Regions from separate parts of the Solibacillus sp. R5-41 genome, predicted to be linked through region 1. Evidence: riboswitches for the same ligand, from Rfam matches in the RefSeq annotation. Region 1 holds a riboswitch; each other region holds the start of a gene.
What was found. A riboswitch is a leader RNA that binds a small molecule or an ion and turns the genes downstream of it on or off. The one in region 1 is predicted to bind S-adenosylmethionine.

Region 1 (6,280 bases):
TAGGTGGCACTTCTAATGCAGAGGAAGCAACAGTAACAGGTGAAGTTGTTCGTGTATATAAAGAGCGTGTGGGTGATTTTACACTCGTATCATTCTTACTGAAATCGGGTGAAAACTTTATCGTAAGTTCAGAAATCGTACCGCTTGCGATTTATTTACAAGAGGGTGATCGCATCGTTATGACATATGCGAAAACAGGCGAGCAGTTCCAACCTGTAAAAAATGTAATTATTGAAGGATTATAAAGCATGTAAAAAGGGCAGGGATGTTGTTGAAAACGTCTCTGCCTTTTACAATTCATTTTTACTAGTAATTTTGAATATAGTGAAGCATTTTTTGTTTTCGGTGTTCAATTTTTTCTTCTGTGTATAGCGTTACATTCAAGAATTTTTCCCATTGCACGTTTAAAAGTTCTCGCTCGGTTGAAAAATGATCAGAAGGTTCATTATTGAAAATATAATCTAAATGGAAAATTTGCATAAGCACCACTTCAGGATTTTCGAAGTTGCAAACAAATTTAAGTTGCCAAATTGATGTATGTGCAATATATTGGTCGATGAACGCGGTTGCAGCTTCATATTTTGAGTGCTCTATTTGATCTGTAATTTGTTGATGAATTTTATTTAATTCAATATTTATGTCTGAAATTAACAAAGGGTATTTTCGAGCAGATTTCAAATGTTGGCGTTCTAATGATTTCGCAATAAATGGAGTCGACATTTATGTTACCTCCTAACAACTTCAGTCTCTTCATAATAGCAAAATATGAAACAAAAAACCTAAGTCATAATGAGTAATATGAAATGCTAAAAAAATAATTCTAAAAATCCGTATGGATGTAAAGTACCGATTCAATTAGTAAAGAAGGCATGTTCTTAGCTCAAAAAAACATCATTTTAGCGGAGCGCTAAAATGATGGGTAGGTCATGCGGTTATTTCCACGTAAAGCCTTTTGTTGCAAGGAAATCTTTTATAAATGGACGTTTTTGGTCGACTAAAAAATCCGCCATTTGCTTCGTCCAAGTTGCCATCTTTTGATTGGAAGAGCGGCTTGCGTAATACGTTTCCATCATCGCATCATAGTCAGCTAATAATGTTTCATATTGATCTACGTCATAGCTGTTTTCATGCAACACAGCCGATACTGGTAGACGAGGCTTTGTTTCATTACGTTTTGTCGGTGTACCAATTGTCATCGCAAATAATGGGAACACATAATCAGGTAAATTAAATAGTTCACTAATTTCAGCTGGATTTGTGCGTGCCCCGCCAATATAGCAAATCCCATAGCCCATCGCTTCAGCAGCAATAACAAAGTTTTGTGCAAATAATGAAACGTCCGCAACGCCAACAAGAACGTTTTCAGCAGAATCTGTCACAATGTCAACGCCGTGCATTTGACCTGCAACTTGTAGACGTTTGAAATCCACGCAAAATAAGAAAGAAGCACCCGCAGTTTTGAATTGGAAATCATTTTTTGATAACTCACCTAGTTTTGCTTTTTTCTCCTCATCCGTTACCCAAATAACGCTATATGCTTGGACAAAATGTGAGCTTGCAGCCATTTGCGCCGTTTCGATTAAATCAATAATGGTTTCTTTTGAAATTTGCTCACCTGAATATTTTCGAACAGATGAGTGACTTCGTAAAATTTCTCTTGTTTGCATGTAAATTTCTCCCCTTATGAAAAAATCAATGTAAAGGAACGTTCCTTTAAGTTTATTCTAGTCGATTTATATTCAGATGACTATTGATAATGCTGAAATGAGACTCAACAGCTTTGTTAAATAGAATATTATGAAAATCAGAAAATTTTAAATTAACTGTTGACGAACTGATATTAACTGTTTTATACTGTGAAACAACGATGGAACATAAATCACATACTCTTATCAAGAGTGGCGGAGGGAATAGGCCCTGAGATGCCCGGCAACCAGTGAGTGACGAACTGACTAAGGTGCTACTTCCTACAAGATGCAATTTGCATTTTGAAAGATAAGAGGAGGCAAACTTGCTCATTTGCAAACCCTCTTCTTAGCTGAAGAGGGTTTTTTTCATTCAAAAAACTCCTCCTCTATAACACCGATTTCACCATCGAAAACTATTTTGGAGGTTATTATTGATGACAAATTTACGACCAGAAACACTATTATTACACGGAGGTCAAAAGCCAGATCCTGTAACGGGTGCGATTGCAGTACCAATTTATCGTTCAACGGCTTATGCATTTAAAGATACTGCTCATGCGCAGCGACTATTTGCATTAGAAGAGGCGGGCAATATTTATTCACGTATTATGAACCCAACGGTTGGTGCATTTGAAGAGCGTGTTGCGTTATTAGAAGGGGGAGCAGCCGCAGTAGCACTTTCATCTGGTGCAGCAGCTATCGCATTTTCTATTTTAAACTTAGCAAGTGCTGGGGACGAAATCGTGGCAGCAGGTTCACTTTACGGTGGTACGTATAATTTATTTGCAACAACATTACCACGCTACGGCATTACAGTGAAATTTGTGGATGAAACGAACCCAGAAAATTTCCGGAACGCAATTACAGATAAAACAAAGGCTGTTTATGCAGAAATTATTGGTAACCCAAGTTTAAAGGTGTTAGATATTGAAGCAGTTGCTACAATCGCACATGAAAACGGACTACCATTATTAATCGATAGCACATTCGCTTCGCCATATGGTGGGAACCCAATTGAATTTGGCGCGGATGTTGTCATTCACTCGGCTACGAAATGGATAGGTGGTCACGGAACGACAATTGGTGGCATTGTCGTGGACGCAGGGAATTTTGATTGGACACAAGGGCGTCATCTTGGGTTTACAGAGCCAGATACGTCTTATCACGGACTTCGTTATGGAATTGACACTGCAGGGGCTGCATTTGCCACAAAGCTACGTGTTCAACTTTTACGTGATTTCGGTCCTACATTATCAGCAGACGCAGCATTTAACTTTTTACAAGGCCTAGAAACGCTTCATCTGCGTATCGTGCGCCATAATGAAAATACGTTAAAAGTAGCGGAATATTTACGCAACCACCCATTTGTGGAATATGTAAACTATAACGGCTTTGAAGATTTCCCTTCACATGAGCTAGCGAAAAAATATTTGAAAAACGGGTTTGGCTCAATTTTAACATTTGGCATTAAAGGTGGACGTGAAGCAGGGCGCCAAGTCATTGATAACGTGGAATTATTCTCACACGTAGCCAATGTAGGAGACGCGCGCTCATTAATTATCCACCCAGCATCTACGACACACCAACAATTATCAGCTGAAGAATTAAAAGTAGCTGGTGTATCTGAGGAGCTCATTCGCTTATCGATCGGTTTGGAGGCCATAGAAGATATTATTGCAGATTTAGAACAAGCTTTAGCGAAAGTAGCCGCTAATTTAGAAATCGAAACACAAGTTTAATATAATAGAAGAAACTTGCTTGCCTTTCATCATTTCGTTAGGGAGCAGCTTTCCAAAATTAAAACCAAGTATTTTTATAAGGTTTATTGACAAAGATAAAACCTAGTAATAAAATAGGGATTATAAACTGAGTAATGTAAATAATGTTGCAGCATCGTTTACATTACTTGAAGATAGCGCACTTGCAAATGGTTAACCCCCCTTTGAGCAAGTGCTCTATCTTAATCAATTAGAAGGATTTGTTTGACATGGGAAACGTATACAGTGCACAAAATGTGGCAGCATATATAATTTATGAACTAAATGATCTAAAGAAATTTGTAAACGCAATGACAATTCAAGAGATTTTGGCGGATGTAGAATTGATGTGGCAAAAGGTGTTTGGACACTGTGCTTTCTCTGAAACAACTTATCATTTATCGAAATCAGGCTATGTCGTGAAGGAAATAGCAGTGGAATATAAGGAACATGGTGTAGCACATATTTTAGTACCAGCAAAAGAATGGTATTTAAAATATGGTGAGTTCCAGCTCGTGCAACGTCCATTCGCAATTCCAAACTATACAGTAAAAGAACAGTTATTAATGAAGAAAATAATAAGCATATATCATTTACATAATATTGAACGTGTAAAGGTAGCGGTTTAATTCTGTTAAGGTGTAAATAAAATAGTTTCAATCATTTAAAAAACGTATTTTGGCTTCGAGTCGGGATACGTTTTTCATTTTATAAATAGTTAAAATTAATCCAACCTAAAGTACAAAATATGCTCATTCAAAAATAGATTTGAATGAAAGTTGACCGTTTACAGAAAACAAATGTCCATGTAGGAGAGATTTATCTTGTTTTCGTGTAATATATAAGATAGAATTTTTATATATTAATTATTAGAATAGTTCGTCTATATTGCGCTGAGCGAGAATATTCATGGTTTTAATCATGAGAAGTTCAAATAGATATGTTTTAAAAGGAATTTGGAGGATGAAAGGAAATGGCAACAATCAAGGCAGCCATCTTAGGATTTGGCACAGTAGGTCAAGGGATTTACCATATTTTAAATGAAAAGAGGCAGGAGCTCCACGAGAAGTTGGGCGTGGAGTTGGAAGTTACAAAAATTTTAGTAACAGATGCAAGTCGTGAGCGGGTACCAGGAACAAAGCATTTAATGACGGAAAGCATCGATGAAGTACTTGCGGAAAAGGGCATACAGGTCGTATTTGAAGCGATTGTAAATGAAGAGCCAGCGTTTAGCTATTTAAAGCAAGCAGTAACACATAAATGTCATGTCATTACAGCGAATAAAGTGATGTTTGCAAAGCGAGGTGCGGAATTAGAGGCACTTGCAAAGGCAAACGGTGTATTCGTCGGTTTTGAGGCATCAGTTGCAGGCGGCGTACCAATTATTAAAACGATGAAAAATATTTTATTGGTGAATGATGTGAGTCGTGTGCAAGGGATTTTGAATGGGACGACGAACTATATTTTAACGAAAATGCGTGCAGAAGGCTGGAGCTTTGACGAGGCGTTGAAAGAGGCTCAAAGTTTAGGTTATGCAGAAGCAGATCCATTTAATGATGTTTCTGGTCAGGATGCATTTAAAAAGCTCATGATTTTATCGAACCTCGCGTTTGGAGAACAACCGAATTGGTCGGACGTGGAAGTTATCGGAATCGATAAAATTACAGCAGCACAAGTAGCGGAGGCAACAGAAAAAGGACTACGCTATCGTCATGTAGCAGAGGTTGAAAAACGCTCAGATGGTGAGATTTATGCAAAGGTATCTCCTTTGTTAGTCGGTAAAGATCACCCGCTTTATCCAGTAGATGATGTGTTCAATGCGGTAGCGATGGAAACGAATTATATCGGAACGTTATCAATTACAGGCCCTGGTGCAGGCATGTATCCAACAGCAAGTGTAATGGTAGAGGATTATGCTGAAATTATTGGGAAGCGTGTGGGATTTACGGTAACGATTTAACTTGATTCCGTAGGGGTTCAAACTCGGGCTGAATAGGGGAGCTCAGGCTAAGAACGTCATGATAAAGAAAGAAAAAAAGGGGGATTTCGTAGGCTTACTTAGAGCAACGAAATTCCTTTTTAACTTGTTTCAGCAGAAGTCCTCCACTTTTATAAGTGGTGGATGAATGCCAAATATGCCTTTATTCAGTGGTGGTTCAAACTCCGGCTGAATAGGGGAACTTATGCTTAGAACGCCGCGTCGTGCGGCAACGCTTGAGTGACCAACATCGTGTCGGCCCAAAGGCTCCGGCGGATATTACAGATTTTCAGAGGGATTTTTCGAGCAAGCTCGAAAAAAATCTAGACGCAATTACGCCTTGGCGTAATTGAATTCAGTATTTAGACGCTCTCTTAATTAATCCTCATCTTTCACATCGATATCTTCAGGAATCGGTGTGTTTTTCCAAATTTCAATTTCTTCTTTAATTCGTTCGAGGTGGAGATGGTACGTATCAAATTGCGCACTGTTAATTAAAAAATCGTCACCGTCTTGAACGGCTTTAATACGACCTGCATAAATGTATTTTATAATTTGATGTTCGGGCATCCCGATATCACGTGCTGTTTGTTCAACAGATTTATACATATTGATGACCTCCCTCTAGATGGTGTTACCCTTATTATAATCAATTTTCAAGGAAACTTCATCTCGATTTGACGGGGGAGGTATGATAGCATGATATTGATTTTATGGGATTTATTGGAGGGTGTTTGTAGTGAATTTATTACCCTATGTTTTTGTATTGTTTGCGGCGATGCTTTGGGGAACGGTTGGAACGACGCAAACTTTTTTAACGAAAGGGATTTCGTCATTCGGCGTAGCAGGTGTTCGTT
Region 2 (6,280 bases), 1.2 Mb from region 1:
CAAAAATGGCTCGACGAAAATGGCATTACGTACGAAAATCGACATATCGTTGAACAAACACCTTCTGTGGAGGAGTTACAATTGATTTATAAAGCAAGTGGCTTGCCTTTAAAGAAATTTTTCAATACATCCGGCATAAAGTATCGAGAGCTTGGATTGAAGGATAATCTTGAAACAATGACAGAAGCGGAGCAATTAGCATTACTTGCATCGGATGGCATGTTGATTAAACGACCACTTGTTACAGATGGTAAAAAAATAACATTAGGATTTAAGGAGTCTGACTTCTTAAATACTTGGAAATAAACGGCGTTACATATTGAATTTCCGAACGAAATATGGCAAACTGAACATGAATGTACTACATATTAATTGGAGGGGTTTTCATGAACACACCGAAAGAATTGAAATATACAAAAGAGCACGAATGGGTAAAAATTGAGGATGGTAAAGCAACAATCGGCATTACTCACTTCGCACAATCTGAACTTGGTGACATCGTATTCGTTGAGCTTCCAGAGGTTGGCGACGACATTACGAAAGATCAACCATTCGGTAGCGTAGAATCTGTTAAAACAGTTTCTGAATTATATGCACCATTATCAGGTACAGTTGTATCAGTAAACGAAGAGTTATCTGACAACCCAGAGTTTGTTAATGAATCTCCATACGAGCAAGCATGGATGGTTGTTATCGAATTATCAAATGATGCAGAGTTAGAAGAATTAATGGATGCAGAAGCATACACACAATTAATTGAACAATAATATTCCTTACGCTAAAATCTGTATGTACAGATTTTAGCGTCTTTTTATCTTCATTCAGCAGACGTCCAAACGGAATGACGCCGAGTGGGAATTGATTGTTTGTATAGGAGGTTTTATATTGGAGAAATGCATTATTGTTGAAGGGCGTTCAGATAAAATTCAAATTTCCCCTTTATTGGCTGAACAAGTCGTTATTCTTTGTACGAATGGCACGATAAGTGAAGATGAATTAATTGCATTATTAACACCGTACGAGCAATATGAAATGGTAACGATGTTCGATGTTGATAAAAATGGAGAGAAATTGCGTAAGTTGATGAATCGGACATATTCTGAAGCACAACATTTAATTATTCCAAAGCAATATATTGAAGTGGCAAAGACGCCAGCCCCTATTTTAATCGAACTTCTTAAACGTGCGAAATTTATAGTAAAAGAAGGTTGATCGTAGTATGGAAGTGTGGACGAGAGAACAATGGGTGCAACAGCTGCAAAATGAAGGGCAGCGTGCCTTTTACTTATATACACCAATGTGTGGAACATGTGATGTGGCATCAAAAATATTAACAGTAATTGAGGAATTATTACCGGATTTGTCAATTGGAATGGCAAATATCAACTATTTAGGTGATCTCGCAATGGAGTTACAGGTGGAAAGTGTGCCGTGTTTAATCATTGCTAATAACGGGGAAATGCAGAAAAAAATATATGCATTTCAATCCGTACCTTTTTTGTATGAAATGTTAAAAAGTGATTGACGTTCCTAAGCCGACGTGATAGAGTATCATTTATAATAAAAAACTTAATAGCGTTACTCTTATAAAGAGAGGCGGAGGGAAGTGCCCTATGAAGCCCGGCAACCAGCATTGTATGATGAAAAGGTGCCAAGTCACACAAAGTTTAACTTTGAGAGATGAGAGAACGGTTCAACATAAATGTGAAAACCTTTCTACTTGTCGTCGTAGAAGGGTTTTTTTTCTTTTTGAACAAGTTGAAAATTAGGTAAAACTACTCGCGCGAAAAAATGTGCTATGAAAATAACGAATAAGTTATTTCGAATAAAGGAGTTCAAACGATGATTGACTTACAAAATATATCGAAGGTTTATAAAACGAAAAATGGAGAACTAACAGCCGTAAATCAAGTAAACTTATCGATTAAACAAGGCGAAATCTTCGGCATTATTGGTTATAGTGGTGCAGGTAAAAGTACGATGATTCGACTGTTAAATGGGTTAGAAAAACCAACAGTTGGTTCGGTCGTTGTAAACGGAAATGATATTTCTAAGGCGTCGGGGAAAAAGCTACGAGATGCTCGACAAAAGATCAGTATGATTTTTCAACATTTCAATTTGCTTTGGTCGCGTACAGTGGAAGATAATATCGCCTTTCCGCTTGAAATTGCTGGAGTACCAAAAGAAGATCGAGCAAAACGAGTAGAAGAGCTAATTGAGCTTGTTGGACTAGCAGGTCGAGGAAAAGCGTATCCTTCACAATTATCAGGTGGACAAAAACAGCGTGTCGGAATTGCCCGTGCACTTGCAAACAATCCAGAAGTTTTATTATGTGACGAGGCAACATCTGCATTGGACCCAGAAACGACGGATTCGATTTTAGAGCTGTTACTCGGCATTAATAAAAAAATTGGATTGACAATTGTACTCATTACACACGAAATGCATGTTATTCGAAAAATTTGTGATCGTGTTGCGGTAATGGAAGCAGGTAAAGTAGTAGAGCAAGGCGAGGTGCTACAAGTATTCCAAAATCCTCAAGCACCGATAACGAAAAACTTCATGTCGCAAATATCTGGTGAAACACAGGAAATGCAAACGTCACTCGAGCAAATTTTAGCGAATTATCCATCGGGGAAAATTGTGAAGCTAAGCTTTGTTGGCCAAACAACAGAGCAACCTGTAATATCACAAATCATTAAGCAATTTGATATTGTCGTGAATATTGTACATGGGAAAATTTCCAATACAACAAGTGGTCCGCTCGGCACATTGTTTATCCATATTGAAGGTTCGAGCGAACAAATTAAAGCCGCTTTAGATGTACTAGAGCAACATAAAGTTCAAACGGAGGTGATTGGACATGATTGAGCAATTATTTCCGAATGTAGATTGGGCAAAGATGCTCGATGCAACCTATGAAACAATTTATATGACAACAATAGCAACGGTCGTTACATTCGCACTCGGTTTAATCATCGGGATTGTATTATTTTTAACGAGTGATAATCAGCTATGGGCAAATAAAATCGTCCACTTTTTAACGGGGTCAGTCGTGAATATTTTCCGTTCGATTCCATTCATCGTTTTAATTATTTTACTTATCCCATTCACGAAATTTTTACTTGGTACAATTCGTGGTGCCAATGCTGCTTTACCAGCGCTTATTATTGGTGCTGCCCCGTTCTATGCGCGAATGGTATTGATCGCCTTGCGTGAAATTGATAAAGGGGTTATTGAAGCGGCGCGTTCAATGGGTGCCAAAACTTCGACAATTATATGGAAAGTACTTATTCCAGAAAGTTTGCCAGCACTGATTTCGGGTCTTACAGTAACAGCTGTTGCATTAGTCGGTTACACAGCAATGGCAGGGATTATTGGTGCAGGCGGACTTGGAACTTCAGCATTTTTAGACGGCTTCCAGCGTAATCGTCAAGACGTGACATTTGTGGCAACTGTTTTAATTTTAATCGTCGTATTTATTATTCAGTATATTGGTGATTTTATTACCGCAAAAGTAGATAAACGATAGTTCATGGCTCAAGCCGTAATTATAAAAAACGTTTAAGGTATTTCCTAATTTAATATGATCTCGGACGCAAACTTGAGAAAAGCGCGCGTCTGTAACGTTAAATGACTGAAAATAGGGAATGTTATGTGAAACGATAAAATGAAAAAAGGTAGGTAGGAAAAAATGAAGAAATTATTATCAAGTATCGTATTAGGAGCGTCTGTACTAGCTTTAGCAGCATGTGGATCAGATGAAGAAACATTAATAGTTGGTGCATCAAATACACCGCACGCACTTATTTTAGAACAAGTACAACCAATTTTAAAAGAGCAAGGTATCGAACTTCAAATTGAACCGTATACAGATTATGTTTTACCAAACCAAGACCTTGAATCAGGCGATTTAGATGCAAACTTCTTCCAACACATACCGTACTACGAAAGCCAAATTGCAGATTTCGACTATGACTTTGCAAATGCAGGCGAAATTCATATTGAGCCAATCGGAATTTATTCTAAAAAATACAAAACATTAGAAGAGCTTCCGGAAGGTGCCTTAGTATTACTGTCAAACTCTGTTTCTGACCACGGTCGTATGCTGTCACTACTTGAAGCAAAAGGTTTAATTACACTTGCGGAGGGTGTTGACAAAACAAAGGCTGAAATTAAAGATATTAAAGAAAATCCGAAAAACTTAAAATTTGATTACAATACAGCACCAGAACTTTTAGTGCAAATGTACGAAAATGAAGAGGGGGATGTGGTATTAATCAACTCAAACTTTGCAATTGATAATGGCATTAACCCGCAAAAAGATTCAATCGCAATTGAATCAAGCGAAGAGTCACCATATGTAAATATTGTTGCCGTTAAATCGGGTGACGAAAAATCAAAAGAAATTAAAGCATTAGTAGATGCATTACACTCAAAAGAAATTCAAGACTTCATGTTAGAACAATGGGGCGGTTCAGTAGTACCGGTTGTAAAATAAATGAAATACTTCCCGCAAAAACAGTAGTCAATGCGGGAAGTTTTTTTATTGGAATCCGGATAGGCGGGAATAAAATTGTGAAACGAAATCTAAAAATATTTTTTCGGAAGGGGCAAGTACCCTTGTTGTTGGTGCGATAATCCCGACATTTCGACGAATCAATGGATTGGCGATCGGCACTCTCACCGTCATTCGGGGTGTGGAATCATAGAGTGAACTTTCCGGTAATAAAGATACACCAATGCCCGCAGCTACTAACCCTTTCAATGCATCCATATCTTCACCTTCAGATGTGATTTTTGGAACAAATCCAGCAGATTTACATGCATCCACAGCTACTTTGTGTAAAATATAGCCATCTGGAAACATGACGAAATGATCATGACGCAATTCGATTAAGTTAATGCTGTCCCTTTTAGCGAGTAAATGATTTGCTGGGAGCAGTGCATGAATGTTTTCACTAAAAAGTACTGTCGTATTAATGGCTTCATCTTTTGGAGGCAATGGACCGAGTAAAGCTAAATTCAATTCTCGATTTTTAACGGCCTCAATTAAATATTTATATGACCCCTGGCGCAAATGAAAAGAAACATCTGGATATTCTTTTTTAAATTCGGATATAATGGTCGGCAGTACGTAGCTTGCTAGGCTTGTTGGGAATCCGACTTTAATCGTCCCTTTCGCAGGGTCTAAATATTCCTCGACTTGTTTTGCTGCAAAATCAATGGCCTTTAATGCAGTTATGCTGTGCTCTAAAAAAGTCTTCCCTATTGGTGTTAATTTGACATTACGTCCAACACGCTCGAAAAGTGGGGCACCAAGCTCTTCTTCTAAATTTGCGATTTGTCTGCTAACGGCGGATTGCGCGACGTGTAAATATTCCGCAGCCTCAGAAATATGCTCGCGTTCAGCCACCGCCACGAAATAACGTAATTGCCTTAATTCCAAATTTCCCACCTCATTTATCTTTAAAGTAGATTGATTCTAATGAAAACTATAACTTAATTTCAAAACATTACAATGGAAATCTATTCATGAAACATCGATACTATATTAGTTAAATAAAAAATTCTATCACTTTTTTGGTGAATTTTTATATGATGGATACTTTAGTTCACTTTATATAGCTGTATTTTTATGATTCGACAAGTGAAATTGGTTCTCATTTGAAAGATTCCTATTGAAAATAATAATTCGAATCAAAACACTGCATTAATAGTAGAAACGACTTGGAGAAAAGAATTATTAAAGAATGTACTAGAAAGATTAATTAAAATCATTCTAAACTATTTGCAACCAATCATCTTTTCAGTTAAGATTGGATGTGACAATAAATTAGCATAGGTGTATACCGTGCAAATGAATATTTGGAGGTAATTTAATGGCAACTTTAGAGATTAAAGATCTTCACGTTGAAATCGACGGAAAAGAGATTTTAAAAGGTTTAAACTTAACAATTAACACAAATGAAGTACATGCAATCATGGGTCCGAACGGTACTGGTAAATCTACTTTAGCATCAGCAATCATGGGTCATCCTAAATATGAAGTAACACAAGGTGAAGTACTAATCGATGGTGAAAATGTACTTGAAATGGAAGTAGACGAGCGTGCAAAAGCAGGTCTATTTTTAGCAATGCAATATCCATCTGAAATTCCTGGTGTTACAAACGCTGACTTCTTACGTTCTGCAATCAATGCACGTCGTGAAGAGGGCGATGAAATCTCTCTAATGAAATTCATCCGTGAATTAGATAAAACAATGGACTTTTTAGAAAT
Region 3 (6,280 bases), 670 kb from region 1:
GGCTTCAATCGATTGCCCAGCAAGTGTAGTACCCATTGGCTCGATTGTTCCTGAAATCATCACAGGTAACTCTTTTCCTAATTCATCAAATGCACGACGCACCGCAATTGTGCCCGCCTTTACATTCAGCATATCTTGAGACGTTTCAAGTAATATTAAATCGGATCCTGCTTCAATCAATGCTTTCGCTTGCACATAGAAATTTTCCTCTAGCTCTTCAAATGTTATCCCACCTGTTACAGACAATGTTTTTGTGGTTGGCCCCATCGCCCCTGCAACAAAGCGTGGCCACTCAGGTGTCGAAAACTCACGCGACACCTCTAGTGCAATTTCCACCGCTCGTCTATTAATTTCCACCGCTTTATTTCCCAGGTCATACTCATTTAAAACAAGTGGCGTTGCACCAAATGTATTTGTACAAATGATATCGGAACCAGCTTCTAAATAAGCACGATGAATTTTTCCTAACACATCTGGTCGTGTCAAAATAAGGTTTTCATTACAGCCATCTAATTCCTCACCGCCAAAGTCTTCATAGGTCAAATTTTCATTTTGGAGCATTGTCCCCATTGCACCATCGATAATTAATATTCGTTTTTGTAATTGCTCCTGTATTGGATGATTAAGCATTTGTTTGAGCTCCTTTATATTTAACATCAAACGCTTTCACATAGTCGATTAGTTCTAGCGTCATATCGTAGCGTAAAAATGGTGTAATTAAGTAAATTCCATTAAAATACTGACATGCTGTTTCTAAAAGTTCCTTAGCAATTTTAACGCCCTCTTTTGTTGCCGCTTCTTTGTCCTCACCGCAAGCTTCCATACGCGCAAGTACTTCCTCTGAAAGCTTGATACCTGGCACTTCATGGTGAAGGAATTCCGCACTTCTAAATGAAGTAAGGGGCATAATTCCAATATATATCGGCGTCTCTAAATGCTTTGTCGCCTCATAAATCTCTTTAATTTTTTCTTTCGTATAAACTGGTTGCGAAATGAAATAATCCGCCCCGTGTTCAATTTTCTTCTCTAAGCGAGCAACCGCCCGATCTAATACACGCACATTCGGATTGAAAGCACCTGCAACGGAGAAATTTGCCTGCTTGCGCAATGTTTTTCCTGTGAAAGATGAGCCTTCATTTAATTGTTTAATTAAAGAAATTAACTCCATTGATGACACATCATATACACTCGTTGCACCAGGGAAATCCCCAACTTTTGTTGGGTCACCAGTCACCACTAAAAGATCATGCAGCTCTAATGCATCTAGACCCATTAAATGTGATTGTAAACCAATTAAATTGCGGTCACGACAAGTTAAATGTGGCAATGTGCGAATACCGTGCTGCTTCAAAATAGAAGCCATCGCAATATTACTTATACGCGGAGAAGCAAGGGAATTATCCGCCATCATAATAACATCCGCTCCTGCGTTGTATAATTCTTTCGCACCTTCCACGAAGCCATCAATTTCTAAATGTCGTGGCGTATCTAACTCAACAATGACAGAACGTTCGCGCTTTGCTTTTAAATGTAACGGCTCTTGCTTACGTGGCTCAGGTACACGCACAAATTCTGTACGCCCTTGCTTCACTTTTTTCTCTGTAATGGGCTTAATATGAGCTAAACGACTTTTCACTGCCGCAATATGCTTTGGTGTCGTACCACAGCATCCGCCGATTAAACGAACACCTTGCTCGACTAATTCAACCGCAGCACGCGCAAAATAATCCGCCTCTGACTCATAAACAACGCGCCCATCTTCCACATCTAATAAAGAAGCATTCGGGGAAGCAGACAAAAAGGAATTTTCCGGAAGCTCTACACCTTCAAATGATTGAATCGTATGGAACGGCCCTAAGCGACAATTACTGCCGACGATATCTGCTCCTAAAGCGGCAAGCTCTGTTAAAGCCGCATTTAATGACAGACCATTTTGTAAAACTCCTGGATCTTGCATCGTCACTTGTGCAATAATCGGTAAGTCCGTTAATGTGCGTAATAAATGAACACAGTGGGATAATTCCTCAAAATCATAATACGTCTCTAGTAAAAAGCCATCTGGTTGACCTGCAAGAAGTACTTTTGCCTGTTCCTCAAACGCATCTAAAATTTCTGCTAGTGTCACATCATTTTTTCGAACGCCTCGAATACCCCCGATTGTAGCTAACACATATTGTCCTCCAGGAGTTGCAGCACGCTTAGCAATTTGTAATGCCGCTTCATTAAACTCTTGCACACGGTATTCATAGCCGTAACGAGCAAGCTTAATTGCATTGGCACCATATGTATTCGTCTGGATAATATCCGCTCCGGCAGCAACATATTCACCATGTATTTTTTCAATAATTTCTGGTCGCAAAATATTCATTTCTTCATGACAATAATCTAAACCATAGGAATATAATAATGTACCAATTGCGCCGTCAGCTGTTAATACTTTAGTTTTTAAATCCTCTAATAAACCCATTGTATTCACTCCCATATTTACAGTATTTTCAGTCATTTAATGATATAAAAAAGCCTTCTTTCAAAAATAAAAGAAGGCATTACACATTGTAAGTTTAGGTCCCTCTCATCTTCTGGCATTTGCCTGCTGGATTTAGCACCTGACTATTTGTTGGTTGCTGAAGTTTCATAGGGCCAGTCCCTCAACTTCTCTCGATAAGATACATTATGAATTTTTTAATACTAAATCAATTATACCCCGGCATAATTGCATCCGGATTACGATTTATGCTTGCAAAGGGTGTTAACCTAAGTTCGTAACATCCGATGGAAGTTTCAATTCGTTTTAGCAGAGTTTTCTGATTAAAAGAATTAACAGAATCATAACGTTATATGAAAAAAACGTCAATAGCTGTTAGCATATTCAAGCATAACTTTACACAATTGCATTGATTATTTGCTGTGCGGTCGTCTTTCCATTTTGAATACACGCACCAATACCCACACCAAAATACGAGCATCCCGCAAGTAATACGTTTGGATAACGCGTCTCTAAATCCTCTACAACAACACCAAGAGCATCATTATGTGCTAAATCATAACGCGGCATTTGATCGATCCATTTTGTCACATTCACTATTTTTGGTTGTGCTGCAATGCCAAGACTTAAAAGAATATCCTCTCGTGCAACCGTTGTTAGCTCCTCATCAGACATTGCTGCTAACTCTTCATAGCGCGGATTACTATTTTTATAAAATAAGCGTACGAGTAGATTACCTTTTGTCGACGTGTGCTTCCATTTTCGACTCGTCCAAGTAGATGCATTGCATATTAAATCACTATTATGCGAGACGATAAAACCGGTGCCATCTGCTGGCAATACTTCATCTGGTACATCAAAGCCTACATACATCGTAATCACAGATGCCGTTGAAAATTGCGCTAAACTTTTATCTAATGTCTCATCTGCTAATACTTTACGCACTGTGTCATTTGGAACTGCAAGCACAACAACATCTGCTTCTATTATTTTTCCATTTACCACTACCTCATATTGCGACCCCACTTTTCGAACACTTTCTGTTGTGGCATTTTTCATAAATTCAACGTCTGGCAACATTTCCTCAAGTCGATTGATGATAGCAGACAATCCATTTTCAAATGAAATGAACTTTTTATTTGCTGCCTTCTCAAACTGCTCGCGATTTTCCTCAAATCCTTTAATAATCGAACCATAGTCATTTTTATAATCGACTAAATAAGGGAGTGTCGATGCTAGACTTAATTGATAAAGATCCCCCGAGTAAACGCCCGATAATACAGGAGCTATTTGCTTATGCACAATTTCTTCACCTAGGAAATGTTCTAAAAACTCCCCAATTGAGCTTGCCTTTGTATAATTGGCATTCGGTATTTCAAAATCTTGCAAGACACGTTTTTTCCCTTCTTCAGAAATGAGCGTACTTGCCATTAATGACTCGATACTCATCGGAATCCCAAATGTTGAACCCGCAGGAATTGCATGTAGCTCATTATTCGTATGAATATAGGAAATGCCGGTCTCATTGTAAACGAGTTCCGATTCAAAATCGAGCTCACGTACAAGCTCTATCACACCAGGATGACGCGCAACAATGGAATCCGCGCCTGTTTCCATAATGAAATCTTCTCCATATTCCGAATGAATTTTCCCACCTAAATATGCATTCTTTTCTATTAAAATAAGACGCGCTTCTATCTTTTTTTCGGCCATTTGTCTTTTCAAATAATGCATCGTGCAAAGGCCTGTAATACCGCCACCTACAACTACTACTGTTTTCATAAAAATCGCTCCCATTCCCGTACAAGCTATACTCACTTCAGTATAATCTGTTTTCCTCTAAAATAGGTAAGCAGTGTATTACAAAAATCGCACGAAAAAAACCATTTTGAATTGAATCAAAATGGCATACGTAAAGATACAATTTATTTATCTAATCTGTGTGAAATTGTCGCTAACCTATCTGCTGAATGTGTAACTTCTTCAAATGCTCGACCAAGCTCCAATATGACTAAACCAATTTGCTCTACTTCATTTTGGACTAGGTTATTTTGTACTTCCGTTTCAACCATGGCCTCTACGATAAGTGAGAATTGTTCTTCGGTTCCTCCCATGCTTTCCTCACCTGTATGAACGGCTGTTTGAATTTGACCCAATGATTCGAGCAATTTCATCGTGCGAACATTCGTATTTTTTAATAGTTCACCTACATTTACAGCTGATTCTTTCGTTTGTTCGGATAACTTTCGAACTTCATCTGCTACTACACCAAATCCTTTACCGGCTTCTCCAGCTCGTGCCGCTTCAATTGCAGCATTTAGTGCCAATAAATTCGTTTGGTTCGCAATATTCGTTACATTTCCCATTGTGGATTCCATTTCTTTTGAAATTTCTACAAGCTTATCAATCTCTTCAGAAATGGAACCAACTGAATGATTAATTTCCTTTATGCTATCAATTTGACGTTGTAATTGCGTTTTCCCATTTTGCGCTTGTTCGTTCGCCACATTCGAAATTTCAATCGCTTTTTTCGCATAGGAAGTCATCACGTCAGATTGCATCGTCAACTGTTGGAAACTAGCATTTGTTTGCTCAGAAATCGCGGCTAAGTTCGAAGATGATTCGATAATAGAATGACTAATTTGACGTTTTTCTTCCGCTAACTGCCCTTTCATTCGTTCAATTACTGCTTCATATTCTTCTAAAACGACTTGTTGCTCTAAGTTTAATATTTTCGAAATCGCTTCTATTGTTTTAAAGCGTTGCTCTTCGTTCGCGATGTTTTCCTTCACTAATTGAATAAAAACAATAAATAAACTTTGGAAAGCCCCAATATACCACTTCGTTTTTAAACCAATATGAACATGCACTTGCGCTATTCTTATACGTTTCGAAAAATATTCTTCATCAATAATTCCTTGAAACATCTCGCAAATATGATTTTTCAACGTTAATTTTAAACGTTCTACCGAGCTATGTTCACTAATAATTTTTGTCAAACTGGATTCCATTCCTAAGTTTTGATAAAAAGCACCAACAATTATCTCAATATTTTTATCAATTTGTGGTTTGAAAACTTTCAAATATTTTAAATCTTCCTCAGTTAAATTAAGCATTTGAATCTGTTTGCTCACCTTTAGGTTGCTTAAATACTCTAATTTGACAGCTACATCACTTATCATTACAGTTTGATTAGCATTATTCTTTTTAAAAAACATCAATATGCCCTCACCTAATTTAATATTGTACTTTGTAAAGATATAAATGACGTTTATGATTTGTATTCTGTGCTCTAAAAAAATTTTTGAACATATTCATTTACATTTTTGATACAACAAAATAATTTATTTACACAACTGTACTATCGAGTCACTATTATATTACACAATTAATCAATATTATAAAGAAGCACAGCATTGATTCATATAAACAATAACGACTAATAAATAATGCATGCTGTAGGACCAATCTCATCTATAGCTATTTAGACCTGCACACTTAAGAAGAGGCGACTAAATATAAAGTACTCCAACCATCAATGTACCTAATATTTTATAAATAGGAGTTATTCATTCCCTTTCAAAAATAGAATTACATAAAGTTAAATGTTAAGTTTGTAAATTTCGGAAGTGAAGTATTTACAAACTCGTACCCTTTACATTTTTCTATTAGCTTATTCAAATTAAAATTCCTATCGACTTATATTTATAAGCACTTTTTGCTTACCTATCTAAAAAAAATGCATTTCCCTCATCCATTTAGTCGATGAAAGAAATGCATTGAATCAGTATACCT

Region 2: another riboswitch for S-adenosylmethionine. It lies ahead of CSE16_RS17025 (methionine ABC transporter ATP-binding protein); the one in region 1 lies ahead of CSE16_RS01625 (O-acetylhomoserine aminocarboxypropyltransferase/cysteine synthase family protein).
Region 3: another riboswitch for S-adenosylmethionine. It lies ahead of CSE16_RS19480 (bifunctional homocysteine S-methyltransferase/methylenetetrahydrofolate reductase); the one in region 1 lies ahead of CSE16_RS01625 (O-acetylhomoserine aminocarboxypropyltransferase/cysteine synthase family protein).

Annotation. Positions count from the first base shown of each region.
Region 1 covers NZ_CP024123.1:330,823-337,102, forward strand. The annotation lists gene CSE16_RS01610 (ABC-2 transporter permease) at 1-245, shown strand, start outside; gene CSE16_RS01615 (hypothetical protein) at 307-720, opposite strand; gene nfsA (oxygen-insensitive NADPH nitroreductase) at 933-1,667, opposite strand; SAM riboswitch class I at 1,887-2,002, shown strand; gene CSE16_RS01625 (O-acetylhomoserine aminocarboxypropyltransferase/cysteine synthase family protein) at 2,123-3,427, shown strand; gene CSE16_RS01630 (hypothetical protein) at 3,676-4,074, shown strand; gene CSE16_RS01635 (homoserine dehydrogenase) at 4,419-5,405, shown strand; gene CSE16_RS01640 (DNA-binding protein) at 5,802-6,032, opposite strand; gene CSE16_RS01645 (DMT family transporter) at 6,163-6,280, shown strand, end outside.
Region 2 covers NZ_CP024123.1:3,420,147-3,426,426, reverse strand. The annotation lists gene CSE16_RS17045 (arsenate reductase family protein) at 1-306, shown strand, start outside; gene gcvH (glycine cleavage system protein GcvH) at 387-767, shown strand; gene CSE16_RS17035 (toprim domain-containing protein) at 886-1,212, shown strand; gene CSE16_RS17030 (thioredoxin family protein) at 1,220-1,525, shown strand; SAM riboswitch class I at 1,582-1,687, shown strand; gene CSE16_RS17025 (methionine ABC transporter ATP-binding protein) at 1,843-2,871, shown strand; gene CSE16_RS17020 (methionine ABC transporter permease) at 2,864-3,532, shown strand; gene CSE16_RS17015 (MetQ/NlpA family ABC transporter substrate-binding protein) at 3,695-4,501, shown strand; gene CSE16_RS17010 (glutamate biosynthesis transcriptional regulator GltC) at 4,547-5,449, opposite strand; gene sufC (Fe-S cluster assembly ATPase SufC) at 5,883-6,280, shown strand, end outside.
Region 3 covers NZ_CP024123.1:3,944,305-3,950,584, forward strand. The annotation lists gene metH (methionine synthase) at 1-630, opposite strand, end outside; gene CSE16_RS19480 (bifunctional homocysteine S-methyltransferase/methylenetetrahydrofolate reductase) at 623-2,467, opposite strand; SAM riboswitch class I at 2,570-2,668, opposite strand; gene hemG (protoporphyrinogen oxidase) at 2,882-4,267, opposite strand; gene CSE16_RS19490 (globin-coupled sensor protein) at 4,411-5,703, opposite strand.